One region of the Marinovum sp. PR37 genome, then DNA from elsewhere that is predicted to be linked to it. Evidence: riboswitches for the same ligand, from Rfam matches in the RefSeq annotation. Region 1 holds a riboswitch; each other region holds the start of a gene.
What was found. Region 1 has a riboswitch for cobalamin ahead of PVW49_RS05640 (hypothetical protein). Riboswitches for the same ligand answer to the same signal wherever they lie in the genome.
Positions count from the first base shown of each region.

Region 2: another riboswitch for cobalamin. It lies ahead of PVW49_RS04845 (DUF1636 family protein); the one in region 1 lies ahead of PVW49_RS05640 (hypothetical protein).
Region 3: another riboswitch for cobalamin. It lies ahead of bluB (5,6-dimethylbenzimidazole synthase); the one in region 1 lies ahead of PVW49_RS05640 (hypothetical protein).
Region 4: another riboswitch for cobalamin. It lies ahead of PVW49_RS04910 (energy-coupling factor ABC transporter permease); the one in region 1 lies ahead of PVW49_RS05640 (hypothetical protein).

Region 1 covers NZ_JARAML010000004.1:234,697-238,139, forward strand. Annotated here, with positions in the region: gene PVW49_RS05630 (Mrp/NBP35 family ATP-binding protein) at 1-609, opposite strand, end outside; gene PVW49_RS05635 (DUF1127 domain-containing protein) at 846-1,058, shown strand; gene PVW49_RS05640 (hypothetical protein) at 1,603-1,884, opposite strand; cobalamin riboswitch at 2,034-2,222, opposite strand; gene PVW49_RS05645 (ATP-dependent helicase) at 2,385-3,443, opposite strand, start outside.
Region 2 covers NZ_JARAML010000004.1:58,690-62,132, forward strand. Annotated here, with positions in the region: gene PVW49_RS04835 (cobyric acid synthase) at 1-923, opposite strand, end outside; gene cobO (cob(I)yrinic acid a,c-diamide adenosyltransferase) at 940-1,551, opposite strand; cobalamin riboswitch at 1,588-1,813, shown strand; gene PVW49_RS04845 (DUF1636 family protein) at 1,904-2,317, shown strand; gene cobW (cobalamin biosynthesis protein CobW) at 2,321-3,379, shown strand; gene cobN (cobaltochelatase subunit CobN) at 3,387-3,443, shown strand, end outside.
Region 3 covers NZ_JARAML010000004.1:49,885-53,327, reverse strand. Annotated here, with positions in the region: gene cobT (nicotinate-nucleotide--dimethylbenzimidazole phosphoribosyltransferase) at 1-55, shown strand, start outside; gene cobS (adenosylcobinamide-GDP ribazoletransferase) at 52-798, shown strand; gene bluB (5,6-dimethylbenzimidazole synthase) at 804-1,487, opposite strand; cobalamin riboswitch at 1,534-1,715, opposite strand; gene PVW49_RS04790 (LacI family DNA-binding transcriptional regulator) at 1,755-2,816, opposite strand; gene PVW49_RS04785 (hypothetical protein) at 2,971-3,153, shown strand; gene PVW49_RS04780 (TRAP transporter substrate-binding protein) at 3,176-3,443, shown strand, end outside.
Region 4 covers NZ_JARAML010000004.1:72,677-76,119, reverse strand. Annotated here, with positions in the region: gene PVW49_RS04920 (dioxygenase family protein) at 1-505, shown strand, start outside; gene cobF (precorrin-6A synthase (deacetylating)) at 539-1,282, opposite strand; gene PVW49_RS04910 (energy-coupling factor ABC transporter permease) at 1,352-2,029, opposite strand; cobalamin riboswitch at 2,087-2,268, opposite strand; gene cobA (uroporphyrinogen-III C-methyltransferase) at 2,302-3,036, opposite strand; gene PVW49_RS04900 (cobyrinate a,c-diamide synthase) at 3,033-3,443, opposite strand, start outside.

The DNA of each region.
Region 1 (3,443 bases):
CTGCTGCAACGCCCCCATCAGCATCGGACCGCGCCAGACCACCGCCTTGGCCGGATCGAGCATCAACCCGATCGACATCATGGTCACGCCATGCGCCACCAACGGTTCGATGATCTTGCCGTCGGGGCTGGCGGGGCGTTGCGACACGCCCATCATGCGCGGCTGTGATGGGCCGTAGATATCGGCGTCGAGCAGGCCCACCTTCTTGCCGGCGCGGGCCAGCGCCACGGCGAGATTCGACGAAACGGTGGATTTGCCCACCCCGCCCTTGCCCGAGGCGATGGCGATGATGCGCTTGACGCCCGCGGGTTTCATCGGGCCGGCCTGGGGCTTGGGATGGCCGCCGACCTTGAGGCTCGGCGGGGCCTTGGCCTCATGCGCGGTCAGCACCGCATGCACCTCGCGCACGCCGGAGATCGAAGCCACGGCCCGTTCGGTCGCGGCGCGCAGCGGCTCCATCTGGCGGGCCATCTCGGGCGAGGGCGCCTCGATCACATAGCGCACCACACCGTCCTCGATATTCAGCGCTCGAATCAAATCGCGCGAGATCAGGTCTCCGCCACCGGGAATCTCGAACCTAGCCAGCTCTTTTCGGATGATCTCTTCCATGATTTTCCTGCCCCAATCTGGGTCGCGGTGCCGCGTATCACCTCACAAAACCGCGATATTCAACCTATGCGAGTAAATTACGACTTTAGTCTTAAGGTCTACTCGCGTCTAAGCGCTTACACATGCAATTGCTGCATAGCAGCATTGATCGCACTTGGGATTGTGCGCACGCAGCATTCGACTACATTGATGTCAACGAAACGAACAGACACTGACGACAACAAAGGCGAAACGCCATGGCAGACATCACCACGAACACCCCCGTTCAGGCCGGACTGAACAAACGCTTCCAGGCTGCGCTCAAGTCCCTCACCGCACGTTATGCACAGTACCGCGTGTATCGGGAAACCATGAACGAGTTGCAAGGCCTGTCGAACCGCGAGCTCGCCGATCTCGGCCTGAGCCGCAGCGAAATCCGCCGCGTGGCCTATCACGCAGCCTATAACTGATACCGGATCAGAAGGCTCTCTCCTCCTCCCTGAGTCTTCTGTGTCTCAGCGGCGACATCTCTCCTCCTCCCTGATGTCGCCGCCTTTTACACCGGGCCGGCAAGCGGCCCAGACAGAATTCCCTGCCGCCCTCCTCCCAATAGCGGTCGGGAATACCAGGACCAAAGGCCCCTCCTCCCAATAGGCCCGCGGTCCGCTCCAGCCGGCGCTTCGTCTCCTCCCATTCAGGAGCGCTGGTGTTGAAAAGACGGCGGCACACCTCCCGTGCCGCCGTTCTTCCCCCCGGGGGCATGACAGTTTCAGGGCTCCGGCCCGCCGCCACGCCGGATGCGTGACGCCGGCAAAGACATAGAATTTCCCGCCGCTCTCCTCCCTTTGCGGTCGGGAATACCCGGACCGAAGGCTCCTCCTCCCAAATGGCCTGAGGTCCGACCGGCACTGACGCTTCGTCTCCTCCCATTCAGGAGCGTCGGTCAAAATAAGACGGCGGCACACCTCCCGTGCCGCCGTTCTTATTTTCGGGGTTCCTTTCCGGGGTCCGAAGTCACGCGCGCCCCCGTCGCCGCGCCCGGGCGCCACCGCGCCGCTCCGGCGCGATATTCGCCGTGACACAAGCCTCGTCCAGACACTTCAGAAACAGCGCCACCGCCCGACCCTGCCCGGCCTGCGGCCGGACCCGCACGGCCGCGGCCGCCGCCGCGGCCGAAACCGGCACCCCGGGTGGCAGCGACAGCACCCAGCGGACAAAACCGGCGCGCGCCGCGGCCTCGGGCGCGGTCCCCGTCTCGGCATGGCGCAGATCGGCAAGAATACGGGCCAGCATCATGCTGCGGCCCTCCCGTTTGCTGCGGTGAGAGGTCTGGTCATCTCGATCCTTTCCGCCACGCCCCGTGGCCTTGATGCAGAACGGGCAGGCAGAGAGGAAACGGCGGCAAGGCAATGCGCCCGACCCCGCGCCCTGCCCGCCACCCGCGGTTTGACGTCACTGCGAAGGCTGGTTTCCGGGCTCGGCGGGATTGCGGATGCGGCCCCTTCCCGGGCGTGACGCCCAGTGGTACTGACCACATCCCCCGGCCATACCGTTGCGGGGGCAGCGCCGGTCTTTCACCGGCTTCCCAATTCTCCCGCGGCAGAACCGCAGGCACCTTGCCGGATCAGACTACGGGGATTCGGAGCCGCAAGACAGCGTAAAGTCGGTGGAGGCGCCATTCTCCGTCACGCCAGGGCCCCGGGCCTGACCCGGGGCCTCTTGGCAGGCGCGGCATCCGCCGGCCAGAGCTCCCGCGGCGCGTCCCGGGACGGGATCATTGTCGGCGAAGTCCGGGCTCAGAACGGCACGTCATCGGCGGCGTTGATGAAGCGTGCGACCACCTTCTTGACGCCGGCCTTCTCGAAATCGATCTCGATCTTGTCGCCCTCGATGCCCACCACCGCGCCATAGCCGAACTTCTGGTGGAACACCCGCTCGCCCATGGTGAAGCTCGAGATCGCCGTCGCGTCGATCACCGTGTTGCGGCTCTCTTTGGGCTGCGCCATCGGGCGCTGGCTCTGCCGCTCCTGAAGCCGTTTCCAGCCGGGCGAATTGTAGACATTTGCCTCGGCCACCCGGCTTTCCATGCCCGAGCCAAAGCTCTGCCCGGCCATGCCGCCGCCATAAAGCCCCGGTGGAGTGAGCACATCGACATGCGCCTCCGGCAGCTCATCGACAAAGCGCGACGGCAGCTGCGACTGCCATTGGCCAAAGACCCGCCGGTTGGCGGCAAAGCTGATGGTGCAGACCTCCTCGGCGCGGGTGATCCCCACATAGGCCAGCCGTCGCTCCTCCTCCAGGCCCTTGAGGCCGCTCTCGTCCATGCTGCGCTGCGAGGGAAAAAGCCCATCCTCCCAGCCCGGCAGGAAGACCGCGGGAAACTCCAACCCCTTGGCGGCATGCAGCGTCATGATCGACACCTTGGCGCCGGCCTCTTCGCTCTCGTTGTCCATGATCAGGCTGACGTGTTCGAGAAAGCCTTGCAGGTTCTCAAACTCCTCCAGCGCCTTGACCAGCTCCTTGAGGTTTTCCAACCGGCCCGGCGCCTCGGGTGTCTTGTCGTTCTGCCAATGGGTGGTGTAACCGCTTTCGTCGAGGATGATCTGGGCAAGCTCGACGTGGCTGACGTCCTTCTCGCCGGTCATCCGGCCCCAGCGCGCAAGCCCGTCGAGCAGCCGGGCCAGTTCATTGCCGCCCTTGCCCTTGATCGCCCCGCTCTCCACCGCCAGCCGCGCGCCCTCGACCAGCGGCACGCCAGTGTCGCGCGCCAGACGCTGGATGGTCTGCTGCGCCTTGTCGCCAAGTCCGCGCTTGGGCGTGTTGACGATGCGCTCGAAGGCCAGATCATCCTCGGG
Region 2 (3,443 bases), 180 kb from region 1:
CGCAGGAAATCGAGATCGGCACGGGTCGATTTCGACCCCGGCAGGATGACCAGGTCCGCATCGCCCGGAATGGCCCGGCCCGGCGGCAGCATGGTGACCCGCGCCCCCGGTTCCTGCACCAGCGGATCGAGATCGTCGAAATTGGCGATCCGCGAGAACTGGAGACAGACCACATGCAGCCCGTCGCGGCCGCGCGGCGGCGCAATGTCGAGCGCATCCTCGGCCGGCAGCCGCCAGGCCTCGGGAAACCAGGGCGCGACGCCAAAGCCGCGCCAGCCGGTCTGCGCCTCGATCATCCGGTACCCGTCATCGAACAGTGTCGGATCGCCGCGGAACTTGTTGATCAGAAACCCGGCGATGCGGGCGCGGTCACCCTCGGGCAGCACCGCTTGGGTGCCGACGATCTGCGCGATCACCCCGCCCCGGTCGATGTCGCCACAGAGCACCACCGGCACCTCCGCCGCCTCGGCAAAGCCCATGTTGGCGATGTCGCCGCGCCGCAGGTTGACCTCGGCCGGGCTGCCCGCGCCCTCGACGATCACCAGATCATGCGCCGCCTTCAGGCGTTCGAAACTCTCGAGCACCGCCGCCATCAGCCGTGGTTTCATCTGGCCGTAGTCGCGCGCCCGCGCGGTGGTCAGACGCTTGCCCTGCACCACTACCTGGGCGCCGATATCGGTCTCGGGCTTGAGCAGCACCGGGTTCATGTCGACATGTGGCGCCAGGCCGCAGGCCAGCGCCTGAAGCGCCTGCGCCCGGCCGATCTCGCCGCCCTCGGGGGTCACGGCGGCATTGTTCGACATGTTCTGCGACTTGAACGGCGCCACGCTCAGCCCGCGCCGACGGGCGGCGCGGCAGAGCCCGGCCACCAGCATCGACTTGCCGACATTGGAGCCGGTGCCCTGGATCATCAGCGCCGGCATGCGACGGCTCCCCGGCTCAGAATTCCACGCCCTTCTGGGCCTTGATGCCATCGCGGAACGGATGTTTGACAAGCGTCATCTCGGTCACCAGATCCGCCGCCACGATCAGCTCGGGCTTGGCATTGCGCCCGGTCAGGCAGACATGGGTCATCTCCGGCTTGCGGGTTTGCAGGAACGCGACCACGTCGTCGATGTCGAGATAATCGTTGCGCAGCGCGATGTTGATCTCGTCGAGCAGCACGAACCGGATCTCGGGGTCGAGGATCTGGCTCTTGGCGATCTCCCAGCCGGCCTGCGCCGCGGCGATGTCGCGGGCGCGGTCCTGGGTTTCCCAGGTAAAGCCTTCTCCGGAAACGAAGAACCGGCATTCCTCGGCAAAGCGGTTGCGGATCATTTCGGCCTCGCCGGTGATCCAATTGCCCTTGATGAACTGCACCACCGCGCAGGGCATGCCATGGGCGATACAGCGCAGGATCATCCCGAACCCCGAGGACGACTTGCCCTTGCCGGTGCCGGTATGCACGAGGATCAGGCCCTTCTCGTCGGTCTTGGTCGCCATCATGCGATCGCGCGCGGCCTTGATCTTCTTCATCTTCTCGGCGTGGCGCGCGTTTTTCTCTTCGATCATCCCCATCTCCGGACTTGACTCGTATACGGAATTCGTCCCATGTGCCCTGACGCTGGTGCCTGTGTAAACAGGTGAAAAGGGAATGTGTAACCCTGGTGCCCCGTGACGGGACGCCCGGGCCAAACGCAGCCGCCCCCGCGACCGTGAACGGAAAAGGGCGCTCGAAGCCACTGGCCTGACAGGCCGGGAAGGCAGAGCGACCGCCGGGCCCCGGGCCCAGAATTCCGTGAGCCGGGAGACCTGCCAGCCCGACTGATGAGACCGGACGGGGTGTGCCGGTGTCGGAGTGTGTCCGTTGCCGGCCACCATTCCGCCGATACCCCTGTCTGCCAAGCCGATGGGGCACGCGAGAATGAAAGACTCTGCGCACGAGCAGGACACCACCGCCACCACAACCGAGCTGCTGGTCTGCGTGACCTGCCGCCGCAAGGGCGCCGCGCCCGAGGATGACCGCCGCCCCGGCCAGGTGCTCTTTGACCGGATCACCGCCACCGGTGCGCCCGAAGGGCTGCGGGTGACACCGGTGGAATGCCTGCAAAACTGTTCCAACGCCTGCACCGTCGCCCTGCGCGGCGGCGCCGGGAAATGGACCTATGTCTTTTCCAACGTCGACGAGACTGACGGCGCCGAAATGCTGCTGGCCGGGGCGGCACAGTATCACGCGGCCGCCGACGGGGTGATCCCCTGGCGCGAACGGCCCGAGCATTTCAAGCGCAACTGCCTGACCCGCATTCCCCCGATCATTGCCACACCCAAGGACGCCTGACCCATGAGCGATCTCGCCAAACTCCCCGTCACCATCGTCACCGGCTTTCTCGGCGCCGGCAAGACGACGCTGATCACCCATCTGATGAAGAACCCCGGCGGCCGTCGGCTGGCGGTGGTGGTCAACGAATTCGGCGATGTCGGCGTCGATGGCGAGATCCTGCGGGACTGCGCCATTCCCGACTGCCCGGCCGAGAACATCGTCGAACTGGCCAATGGCTGCATCTGCTGCACCGTGGCGGATGATTTCATCCCCACCATCGAGGCGCTGATGGCGCTCGACCCGCGCCCCGATCACATCCTGATCGAGACCTCGGGGCTCGCCCTGCCCAAGCCGCTGCTCAAGGCCTTCGAATGGCCGGCGATCCGCGCCCGCGTCACGGTCGACGGGGTGATCGCCCTGGCCGATGCCGAGGCGGTGGCGGCGGGCCGCTTTGCCCCCGACGTCGCGGCGGTGGATGCGCAGCGGCTGGCCGACGACAGCCTCGACCACGAAACGCCGCTGTCGGAGGTCTTCGAAGACCAGATCGCCTGCGCCGACATCGTGCTGCTGACCAAGCCCGACCTTGCCGGGCCGGAGGGCGTCGCCCGGGCCAGGGATCTGATCGCCGCCGAGGCGCCGCGGGTGCTGCCGGTGGTCGAGGTCGCCGAAGGCGCGGTCGATCCCCGCATCATCCTCGGCCTCGGCGCCGCCGCCGAGAGCGATCTCGACGCACGGCCCAGCCACCACGACACCCCGCATGACCACGATCACGAGGATTTCGAAAGCATCGTCGTCGACCTCCCCGAGCTGGCCGATGCCGCCGATCTGGTTGCCGCGATCGAGCGCCTGGCCAAGAGCCACAACATCCTGCGGGTCAAGGGCCATGCCTCGGTTGCCGGCAAGCCGATGCGCCTACTGGTGCAGGCGGTGGGCGCGCGGGTGCGCCACCAGTTCGACCGGCTCTGGGCCCCCGACGAGGCCCGCCGGGGCCGGCTGGTGGTGATCGCCGAACATGACGACCTGCGCCCGGAGGAAATCCGCGCCGCGCTGACCGACCTCGCGCCGCAGCCCGCGGAGTAACCCGCCGGTGCACGTCGTCTTTCGCGAGAGCCACGGGCTGGAGGATACCGGCACGCCGGTCGAC
Region 3 (3,443 bases), 180 kb from region 1:
GGAATGCCACAACGGCATGGCGACCTTTGCCGAGGCCGGGGTCGCGGGCGGATGAGCGCTGCTCTGCGCGAGTTCCGGGTCGCGCTGATGCTGCTCTCGCGCCTGCCGGCCGGCCGGATCGAGGGCGCCGCGCCGAACCTTGCCGACGCGCGCTGGGCCTTTCCGCTGGTCGGGTTGGCGCTGGGGCTGATCGGCTGGGCGGTGCATGCCGGCGCATTGGCGTCGGGCGCTCCGGCCCCGGTGGCGGCGGTGCTCGCCCTGGCGGCGCTGGCGCTGGCCACCGGCGCGCTGCATTTCGACGGGCTGGCGGATTTCGCCGACGGCATCGGCGGCGGGCGCGACGGCGCCCATGCGCTCGAGATCATGCGCGACAGCCGGGTCGGCAGCTACGGTGTCCTGGCACTGATCCTGATCGTCGCGCTCTGGCTGGCGGCGCTGTCTTCGCTCGGGGCGGCGGCCGGGTTGGCGCCGTTCCTCGTCATCGGCGCGCTCAGCCGGGTGGCCATGATCGGCTTGCAGGAGACCCAGCCCGCCGCGCGTTCCGACGGCATGGGCCGGATGGCGGCCGGGCGCTCCGGCCGGGCGCGGCTGAGCGCCGCCGCCGTGGTGCTGCTGGCCGGTCTGGCGGTGGGCTGGCAGGGGGTGGCGCTGGCCGCGACCTGCGCGGTGGTCGCCGCCGGCACCGGCGTTCTGGCCCGGCGCAAGCTGGGCGGGATCACCGGCGACGTGCTGGGCGCGACGCAGCTTCTGGCCGAGGCGTTCTGCTGGGCGGTTCTGGCCACCTTCTGGCCGGGCTGAGCCGCTCATGCGCCGGCCGGCTCCCAGCGGTCGGTCATGATCAGACTGTCGAGCGGCAGGGTCTGCCGCCAGCCGCGCGCCGCCAGCTCGGGCCGGTCGAAGAGCTCGGAGACATGGCCGAGGCAGAGGTAGGCGACGATCTCGACGTGATCCGGCAGCCCGAGAATGGCGCGCAGATCGTCGGGCCGGAAGATGCTGACCCAGCCCATGCCGATGCCCTCGGCACGGGCGGCAAGCCACATGTTCTGCACCGCGCAGACCGTCGAATAGAGGTCCATGTCGCGATTGTGGGTGCGCCCGAGCACCACCTTGCCGCCCCGGGTGCGGTCGCAGGTCACCGCGATGTTGAGCGGCGCCTTGCGGATGCCCTCGAGCTTCAGCGACCGGTAGGTCGATTGCCGCTCTTCGGGAAACATTTCCGCCGCCTCGTCATTGGCGGCGGCAAAGGCGCTGGCGATGCGGTGTTTCTGCGCCGGGTCGCGGATCAGGATGAAGTTCCAGGGTTGCATGTGCCCGACCGACGGCGCGGCATGACCGGCCTCGAGTATCCGCCGCAGCCGGTCCGGGGCGATCGGATCGGGCAGGAATTCGTCGCGCACATCGCGGCGCGCGGCGATGACGTCATAGAGCGCACGGCGTTCGGCAGAAGAGAAGACGCGCGCCGGAGCGGGCGCGGGGGGGTGCAGCATGGTATGGCCTCCGCATGGCTGACAGCGGCCCGTGGTGTCCAGCCACGGAACCTGGTGTCACCAAGCCGGTCTTCTGGCTTGGGTTCCTCCCCGGCGGACGCCTTCCCGGGCCGCAGGGCCCGGTGGCAAAATGTCCGACAGGTCCCCCTCACAGCGGCGGGCCCGCGCCGGTCTTGCACCGGCTTCCCGATTCTCCCCTCTCGGGGCACCTGGTGGCGCGACTATAGATCGACCGGTCGCAGAGACAAGCGCCGAGAGTGCGGCAGGTCAGGGGGCCCGGTCGGGCGCCGGCCCCAGCGAGTCGCGCAGGATAACCGTCGCCTCGAGCTCGACGCTGGGGCCGGGGTCTTCGCCGGCGCGCATCGCAAACAGAAGACTGGCCGCGCCCTTGCCCATGTTGCGATGGGGCACATGCACGGTGGTCAGCGCCGGGGTCACGATCTCGGCGATCTCGATGTCGTCGAAGCCGGTGATCGACAGATCGCCGGGCACGTCGAGCCCCATCTTGCGGGCCTGGGTCAGGGCGCCGGCCGCCAGCACGTCGTTGCCGCACATCACGGCCGTGGGGCGCGGGGTGGTGTGCATGAGCTGCTCCAGCGCCTGTGCACCATTGGCGATGGAATAGGCCGTCTCGACGACGGCCAGGGTCTCCGGGTCCAATCCGCGCGCCGTCATCGCATCCACCAGCCCCTGCGACCGCTGCCGGGCGCGGTCGTTGTTGCGGCGGTCGGCGGTGATCAGCGCCAGCCTGCGGTGGCCCCGGTCGAGAACCGCGTCGGCCAGGGATTTCATCGCCTTGCGATTGTCGAAGCCGATTGAAACCCGCCCTTCGTCGCCGTCGTAGACCCAGGCGATCACATAGGGCACCTGGCGCTTTTGCAGGAAGCTGTAGCATTTTGGCGGCCGGTCATGGCCGATCAGGAGCAGCGCATCGGCGCCGCGCGCGACAAGGCTGTGAATCTGCTGTTCCTCGAGTTCGGGGCTGTAGGAGGAAGAGGCCACCAGAAGGGTGATGCCCTGTTGCCGCAATGCCTCCTGAAAGGCCTGAAGTCCGCGGGCGAAAATGGCGTTTTCCATCGTCGGGACGATGGCGCCAAAGGTGTTGGTGCGCCGGGCGGCCAGGGCCTGGGCCCCGAAATTCGGCGCGTAGCCCATGGCGCGCACCGCATCGAGCACCTTCTTGCGGGTGGCGTCCGATACCACCGCCGGATTGTTCAGGCAGCGCGAGACCGTTGCCGTCGAAACGCCGGCACGGGCGGCGACATCCTCGAGTTTCGGCGTGTCGCTCCCCTGGCGGCTGTCCTGACGTCGATTCGGCACTTTAACCATCAGTTTTCCCGATTCCGGCCTTTGCGGCACTATAAAAAAACCATCGCTGACAAGCATATAACAGGAAAACACGCGGCTTGTCATGTAAGCGCTTGCATTGAGCGACTGTAAGCGCTTACATTTGTCTTGCCCGAGTCGTGGAAAGGACCTGCCCGTGTTTCTGATCTCAGCAATCACTCTGTTTGCAGTCTTTGTCGCGAACGTGCTCGTCGGCGCTTTGGGAGGCGCACAGTTTCTGGGGGACGTGGGGGAGATGCTGCTGCTGTTTGCGGCCTCGGTGACCTTTGTTCTCGCGATTCTTCGGCGAGAGGCGGCGGAGAAGTCCGACCGCAGCTAACGAACCATTTTGGGAGGAAAACATGGATCGTGACAATCTTGAACGCGCCGCGATGGGGCGCCGCAATTTTCTGAAACTTGCCGGCTCCGGCAGCTTTACCGCGGCGCTGGTGGCCGGTGCCGGTGGCATGCTCTGGTCGAGCGAGGCGGCGGCCCAGACCGCCCGGGAGGAAAAAGAGCGCATGGCCGCCGCCGATCACGTGATGACGCTGGCCACCGCCTATGTGCTGGGCGCGTCGCGCAGCTATCCGATCATGCAGCTCGACCTGAAGGAAAACATCCAGAACGCCA
Region 4 (3,443 bases), 160 kb from region 1:
GCCGGTGCTGCTGGTCGAAGGCGTGGTGAAAGACCCCGAGGGCAATCCGATCCCCGGCGCCCGGCTCGACATCTGGCAGACCGCGCCGAACGGGCTTTATTCCAGCCAGGACCCGGAACAGGATACCTATGATTTCCATGGGCTTCAGACGGTGGGCGCCGACGGACGGTACGCCTTCACCACGGTCAAGCCGGTGGAATATACCGTGCCTTCGGATGGGCCGGTGGGCGACATCCTGCGCGCCTGCGGCCGCCATCCCTGGCGGCCCTCGCACCTGCATTTCATTGCCGAGGCCGAGGGCTTCCGCCCGCTGGTGACCGAGGTCTTTCCCGAGGACGACCCCTATCTCGATCAGGATACAGTGTTCGGCGTGCGCGCGGATCTGGTGATGCGCTATCAGCCTATGCCGGCGGGCAGTTTCCCGGCGACGGGCTTCGACCTGTCCGGCAGGGTGCCCGGCGATTACCAGAAGGTGACCTTCGATCTCACATTGGTCGCGGCCTGAGGCCGGGCCGGCGCCGGCCGCGACGGGACGGTCTCAGGCAGGGGACCGACGCAGCAGATAGGTGTCCATGATCCAGCCATGGCGGGCGCGGGCCTCGGCCCGGGTGGTGGCGATATCGGCGGCGGTCTCGGCCAGCGGCCCGGCGCGCAACAGCTGCGCCTCGCTGCCGAGGTAGGCGCCCCACCAGATATGCAGCCCGGTCGGATCGAGGTCGCGGAAGCTGCAAGCGCCGTCGAGCATTACCACCAGGGTTTCTTCGCCCTCCGGGAAGCCATGGCTGCGGAGCTGCCGCCCGGTGGTAACCCGGATCGGGCCATCGACGGTGTTGAGCGGGATCGCATGCGCGGCGGTGAGCGCCTGCACGGCGGTGATGCCCGGCACAACGCGCAGGCGCGGGCAGGGCGTCAGCCGCCGCGCGATCCTGAGCGTGCTGTCATAAAGCGCCGGATCGCCCCAGACCATCAGGGCCACCGGGCCCGGCGGCGTCTCGGGGCCGAGCGCCGCGATCCAGCGGCGGGCAATCTCGTCATGCCAGGCGCTGACGCGCGCGCCATAGGGCAGCGCCGGGTCGCGCTCGGGATAGATGAAGGTGCGAATCTCGGCGTCGCTGCCCGCTGCCTCGAGGATGGCGTAGCGCAGCGCCGCCAGATCCTGTTTGTCGTCGCCCTTGAGCGGCAGCAGGATGATCGCGGCCTCGCGCAGCGCCTGCATGCCTTCCAGCGTCACATGGGCGGGGCTGCCGGTGCCGATGCCAATCAGCCAGAGGTCCTTGATCATCGGAATGTCCTTTCACGCAGAAGTCCGGGGCGCGTGCGCGCCCCGGACCGGTTCAGCGGCCGTGCGGCGTTACGCCGAGCGGTAGAGCCGCGGTGCAAGCAGGCGCGCGACGCCGGTGTCGCGCAGCGCCTTGGCCCCGGCCAGCGCGGCCAGGTCGGCCAGCGGCTCGATCAGCAGCACCAGCATGTAGGCGGCGCCGAAGGTCCAGACCGACTGGAAGGTCGCGGCGGTGACGCCCTGGCCATAGAACGCCCAGAAGGCGACCCAGGTCACCACACCGCCCTGGTAGACGGCCGAGAGCTTGAGCATGTCCTTGTAGGCCAGATCGACATAGGCGGTGTCACGCGGGATGATCCGGCGCGCCAGCGCCGAGGCGGCAAAGAGCGGCACCAGCAGCGTGGTGACATTGACGAAATACATCGGCATGTCGGTGGGGGCAAAGAACAGCCCCTGGATCAGCAGCCCGATCGCCAGGCCCAGCGCCGCCGGCGCCGTGCCGAGCAACAGGAAGAGAGTCGAGCCGAGGATGAAATGCACTTCCGAGATGCCGACCGGGAAATTCGGAAGCACTTCGAAAAACAGCAGAGCGCCGATGGTGGCAAGCAGAGTCCGCAAGGCAAAGGCGCCGGAGTTGCTGCGCGACAGATCGTCCACGGTCTGCTTGGCGGTATAGGTCGCCGCCCCTGCGGCGGTGGTGTAGGCAAAGGTCATCTTGGCGCCGTCAACGACGCCGGGTTCGATATGCATGTCAGTTCCTTTCTCGTGATGCTGCCCCTCCGGCAGCGGAAATTGCCCGTGCGGGCGTGGAAAAGGGGGCACATGGCAGGTCTCCTGACTTGCGGGTCATCGCGCCTCGGCCCTTCCCGGCCTCGCGGCCAGTGGGACGTTCCTCGGCACTCTCCGCTTACAGTTGCGGGGGCAGTCCGGGAGTTGCACCCGGTTCCCTGTGGCCACTCGCGCGGCGCACCATGCTTTCCTTGTGGTCCGGGGCTGTCCCCGGCGTCTGTGATCTGTCTGCCTTACTCCTCTGCCAGTGGACCGAAAAAGATGAGCCCGGCCTTGTCGCCGGTTTCGCGGGCCAGCGCCTCGGCGAGGCTGGCGACGCTGTGCCGGGTCAATTGCTGGTCGGGGCGGCTGACCGATTCCGCGAGCAGCGCCGGGGTGTCGGGCGGCAGGCCCTGGGCGATGAGCTTGGCGGCGAGGCCGGGAAAGGTGCGTTTGCCCATGAAGATCGCGGTCACCGCCGTGGGATCGGCCAGGGCGGCAAGGTTGGCGTCTTCCGGCAGGGTCCCGCTGATGTCATGGCCGGTGGCGAATTGCACTCGCCGCGCGGTGAGCCGGCGGGTCAGCGGTATGCCGGCGGCGGCGGCGGCGGCACAGGCCGAAGGCACGCCGGGGATGATCTCATAGCCGAGCCCGGCTGCCTTGAGCGCCGTGATCTCCTCTTCGAGCCGGCCGAAGATACCGCTGTCGCCGGATTTCAGCCGCACCACGCGTTGGCCGGTGCGGGCGTAATCCACCAGCAGCCGGCTGACGTGATCCTGTCGCGGCGAGGGCCGCCCGGCGCGTTTGCCGACGCCGACAAGATCGGCGCCGTTGCGGGCCAGCTCGAGGATCGGGCCGGAGGACAGATCGTCATACAGCACCGCATCGGCACGGCCCAGCCGATCCACCGCCTTGACGGTCAGCAGCTCGGGATCGCCGGGGCCGGAGCTGACGAAGCTGACGATGCCCTGGGGGGTGTCCTGCGTCATGCCGTCTCCTCGGCCGAGATGAGGTGAAAGAAGCTGCCCGAGACCCGGCCGCGCAGGGATCCGGTTTCCGGCACCGGCGTGCCGTCGGCATCAGTGACCGCCGCCAGCGGCGCGTCGGGCTGCTCGAGGATGGTGGAATAGTGGAATTCGTGGCCGCGCAGCGCGGTGCCCACCGCATGGCCTGGCATCGGCGCCTTCAGCGTCGCGCGGCGATAACCCAGGTGGAACTTGCGCGTCTCGTAGCTGGTGACCAGCCCCAGCAGCCCGGCCATCCGGTGGGCTGTGCCCTGTTTGTCGATCAGCGCCGCGCCCAATGCCATGTATCCGCCGCATTCGCCATGCACCGGCCGGCGCTCGGCGTGGCGGCGCAGCCCGGCGCGGAAGTTTTCGGCGGCGGCGAGCCGGCC